One region of the Duganella kummerowiae genome, then DNA from elsewhere that is predicted to be linked to it. Evidence: riboswitches for the same ligand, from Rfam matches in the RefSeq annotation. Region 1 holds a riboswitch; the other holds the start of a gene.
The links. A riboswitch is a leader RNA that binds a small molecule or an ion and turns the genes downstream of it on or off. The one in region 1 is predicted to bind thiamine pyrophosphate.
Positions count from the first base shown of each region.

Region 2: linked by a shared signal. The riboswitch ahead of thiC (phosphomethylpyrimidine synthase ThiC) and the one ahead of ACLB1G_RS18600 (TonB-dependent siderophore receptor) in region 1 are both predicted to bind thiamine pyrophosphate.

Region 1 covers NZ_JBKFEH010000014.1:80,778-82,957, forward strand. The annotation lists gene ACLB1G_RS18590 (hypothetical protein) at 1-527, shown strand, start outside; gene ACLB1G_RS18595 (Imm26 family immunity protein) at 622-1,140, opposite strand; TPP riboswitch at 1,289-1,386, shown strand; gene ACLB1G_RS18600 (TonB-dependent siderophore receptor) at 1,444-2,180, shown strand, end outside.
Region 2 covers NZ_JBKFEH010000001.1:202,222-204,401, forward strand. The annotation lists gene ACLB1G_RS00765 (substrate-binding domain-containing protein) at 30-1,094, shown strand; TPP riboswitch at 1,132-1,232, shown strand; gene thiC (phosphomethylpyrimidine synthase ThiC) at 1,326-2,180, shown strand, end outside.

The sequences.
Region 1 (2,180 bases):
GCCAGCCCATGGGCCGCCCCGCCATCACGGCCGAGCGTATCCAGGGCGGTGCATGGCGCCTTGTCGCCCGCGTCAACGGCGCGCCGCAGCGCTACGCGGGCAGTTTGTGCCGCATGGAGCAGCGCAACTATGGCTACGATCCCAAGGCGCCGGCGGCGCAGCGCTGGCATCCCGACGGTCCGCCCGACCATTATGTGTGGATGGCGCCCGGCGCCACGCCCTGCAGCGCGCCGGCCGAGGCGGTGTGGCTGGGCCAGGGCATACCGCCCGAGGATGTGCTCAGCCTGCTGCAGCAGCACGGCGAGCTGCTGGCGCGGGCACGCCTGCTGTTTGCCGGGAACACCAGCTGCGCCCGGGTGCGCTCGCTGAACTTCACGCTGGCGTCGCTGGCGACGGCGCCGCCGGCCAGCGGCGCCATGGTGATGTATGCGATGGAATTCCAGAGCGACCGCGGCAGCCGCGCCCGGGTCTACGTGCGCAAGGCGCGCGCCCAGTTCACGGCATGGAACGTGGACTGCAGCGTATAGGAGCTGCCAGCGACAGGCCCGCCAAGGGCTGGCGCCCCGGATACGTCGCTGCCGCGCAGGCGGCAGCCCATGCACAGCTGCCCGCCACGCGGCGTCAATGCAGCTCCAACAGCCGGGTCAGCAACAATTCGGTGGAGCCGTAGCCGTACAGCGAATCCGGCTCCAGCCCGTCGGTATCATAGGGCACGGATTCCTCGCGCTCCGAGCGGCTGGGATCGGTTTCCGAATACGTCACCCGCCAGGCCCAGCGCCGCGCCTCGGAGCGGCGCAGGAATTGCGGCATGGGCCAGTCGGCCGGATTCCAGTCCAGCGTGCCGCCCAGCACCGGCCAGTGGCCGCTGGCCAGCGCCATGTCGCCGACGCGGATGATCTTGACTGCATGCTGCGGCTCCAGGCCGTCCAGCTCCTCCAGGCGCGGCAGCACCGCATGGCGCTGCCCGAACAGGTAGGCCAGCATGATCTTGCTGCCGGGCGCCAGGCGGGCCACCAGGCCGACGCCATATCCGCCGCTCAGCAGCGGAATGGCAAACCAGCTGCCCTCTTGATACGACTGCTTCATTACTACCCTTTCGCACGAACGGGGCAACAGCGTGGCGTCGAAATGCATGGACATGGATGGTGCTCCGTTCGATGGTTGATTGATGGCGCACTACCGCCGCAATGCGTCCATGGCAGCAGTGTAGCTGCCCACCGGCAAACGGGGCGCACGGCTAGCGCCCGTTGCGGATTTGACCAGCCGCCGTTTCCCTGTGCTACACTCGCGCATTCGCTAGGGGTCCTGGAACGCAATTCCGGGTGAGAGATACCCTTCGTACCTGATCTGGATAATGCCAGCGAAGGAAAGCGCAACGGTCGTGTTCCCCGCCCCTAGAGTGCTCCTGCGTTGGCTTTCCGCCTCACACGCAGAAAGCACACCATGTATAAACCGCATCAACCGCAATTCACCCTGTCCGTGCTGGCCCTGGCCGTGCTGCAGGCCCTGTCCCTGTCCGCCCGGGCCGCCGCCCCCGATGACGCCCCTGCCGCCGAGGCCCAGGCCATGCCCGAAGTGATCGTCAGCGGCGCGCGCGTTTCGCCCACCCGGGCCAGCGTGGCCGGCTTTGCCGAAGCGCCGCTGCTGCAGACGCCAGCCTCGGTCAGCGTGCTGACCACCCAGCAGATGCTGGACCGCGAGATCCGCTCCACCACCGACGCCACCCGCTACGACGCCAGCATCAGCGACGCCTACAACGCGGTCGGCTATGCCGAGCAGTTCTCCATCCGTGGCTTCAAGCTGGACAACGCCTCCAGCTACCGCAAGGATGGCCTGGCCATCCCCGGCGACACCCAGATACCGCTGGAGAACAAGGAGCGCCTGGAAGTACTCAAAGGTCTCTCCGGACTGCAAGCCGGCATCTCGGCGCCGGGCGGCATCATCAACTACGTCACCAAGCGCCCCACCGCATCCACCCTGCGTTCGGTGCTCATCGAGGAGCGCGAGCGCGGCACGCTGTACGGCGCGGTGGACCTGGGCGGACGTTTCGACGACACCCGCTTCGGCTACCGCGTCAACGTGGCGGCCGAGCGCCTGCGCTCCTACATCAAGGGCGCGGACGGCAACCGCAAGTTCATCTCCGGCGCCTTCGACTGGCAGATTTCTCCCCAGGCCCTGCT
Region 2 (2,180 bases), on a different contig from region 1:
ATAGCAAATCAATATGAAAGATTTTGCATATGCTGAAAGTCGAGATACGCCCTGACTGGGTCCTGCGCCATGCCGACGGCCTGACCACCGCCCTGCCCGTGCTGCTGCAGCTGCTGGCCTCCGTGCGCGAACTGGGCAGCATCAACCAGGCCGCCGCCGCCTGCGACATCTCCTACCGCCACGCCTGGGGCCTGCTGCGCGAGTTCAACGCCCAGTTTGGCGCGGAGCTGGTGCACAAGGTACGCGGCCAGGGCACGCGGCTGTCGCCGCTGGCGGAAAAGCTGATCTGGGCCGACAAACGCATCAACGCACGCCTGCAGCCCACCCTGGACAGCCTGGCCTCCGAGCTGCAGCAGGAACTGGCCAGCGTGCTGCCCAACCGCCAGCAGTCGCTGCGCCTGACCGCCTCGCACGGCTTCGCGGTGGCGGCGCTGGTGGAACGGCTGGAAGCCCAGGGCATGGTGGTGGACCTGCAGTACCGCAGCAGCACCGAGGCGGTGGCGGCGCTGGCGCGCGGCGAGTGCGACCTGGCCGGCTTCCACCTGCCGGTGGGCGAATTCGAGCGCGAGGCGGCCGCCACCTACCAGCCCTGGCTGAACGCGCGCCAGCACGCGCTGATCCACCTGGCCTTCCGCACCCAGGGCCTGTTCGCGGCCAGGGACAATCCCAAGGACATCCGTGCGCTGGAAGACCTGGCGCGTCCAGAGATCCGCTTCGTCAACCGCCAGCGCGGCTCCGGCACCCGGCTGCTGCTGGAACTGCTGCTGGCGCATCGCGGCATCGCCCGCACCGCCATAGCCGGCTACGAGAGTGCCGAGTTCACCCACGCGGCGGTGGCGGCCTATGTGGCCAGCGGCATGGCCGACGCCAGCTTCGGGGTGGAGACGGCGGCGCGCCGCTTCGAACTGGACTTCGTGCCCATCGCGCGCGAGCAGTATTTCTTCGCCTGCGAACAGAAGGCGCTGGCCTCGCCGCTGCTGTCGTCCGCGCTCGACACCATGGGTAATCCGGAGTTCAAGCAAGCGCTCAATGCGTTGCCGGGATACGACGGTTCGCTGTCCGGGACCCAGGTGGCGATGGAAGGAATATTTTAAAAAGCGTTGACATTCAAAATCGCAAGGGTGTATAAACGACACCGCTCCGGGGTGCATGCAAATGCTGAGATGGCGAAAGCCGAACCCGACGAACTTGATCCGGTTAATACCGGCGGAAGAAGAGCCGTTTGCGTTCCCTGATGTCAGCAGTCCCGCGTGCGCCCACTTGCACGCTTGATGCGGCCAGGAGCCTTTCCGGAGCACCTAACCATGCCAACGAAAGGAGACCTGATGAACGCACCTGACAAATTTGACGGCGCCAAATTCGCCGATCTGCTGGCCGCCTCGCGCCAGCCCTTCCCCGCCTCTACCAAGATCCATGTGCCCGGCCAGCTGCATGCCGATATCCGCGTGCCCATGCGCGAAGTCCTGCTGACCAACGGCGAGCGCATCTCGGTCTACGACACTTCCGGCCCCTACACCGATCCGGCCGCGCAGATCGACGTGCGCCAGGGCTTGCCGCTGGTGCGCGCGGAATGGATCGCCGCCCGCAATGACACCGAAAGCTACCAGGGCCGCCAGCCGCAAGCCATCGATGACGGCGGCCGCGACAGCGAACGCCTGGCCGCGCTGCGGCTGGAGGCGGCAGCCCTGCAGCGCACCCCGCGCCGCGCCCGCAGCGGCGCCAACGTCACGCAGATGCACTACGCCCGCAAGGGCATCATCACGCCCGAGATGGAGTACGTGGCCATCCGCGAGAACGGCCGGCGCGAATGGATGGCCGAATACCTGGCCGACAGCGGCCGCGAACAGCGCCTGCGCGGCAATCCCATGGGGGCGCAGATACCGCAACTGATCACGCCGGAATTCGTGCGCGACGAGGTGGCCCGTGGCCGCGCCATCATCCCGGCCAACATCAACCACCCGGAAGTGGAGCCCATGGCCATAGGCCGCAATTTCCTGGTCAAGATCAACGCCAACATCGGCAATTCGGCCGTGACCTCCAGCGTGGACGAGGAAGTGGAAAAACTCGTATGGGCCATCCGCTGGGGCGCCGACAACGTGATGGACCTGTCCACCGGCCGCAACATCCACACCACGCGCGACTGGATCATGCGCAATTCGCCAGTCCCCATCGGCACCGTG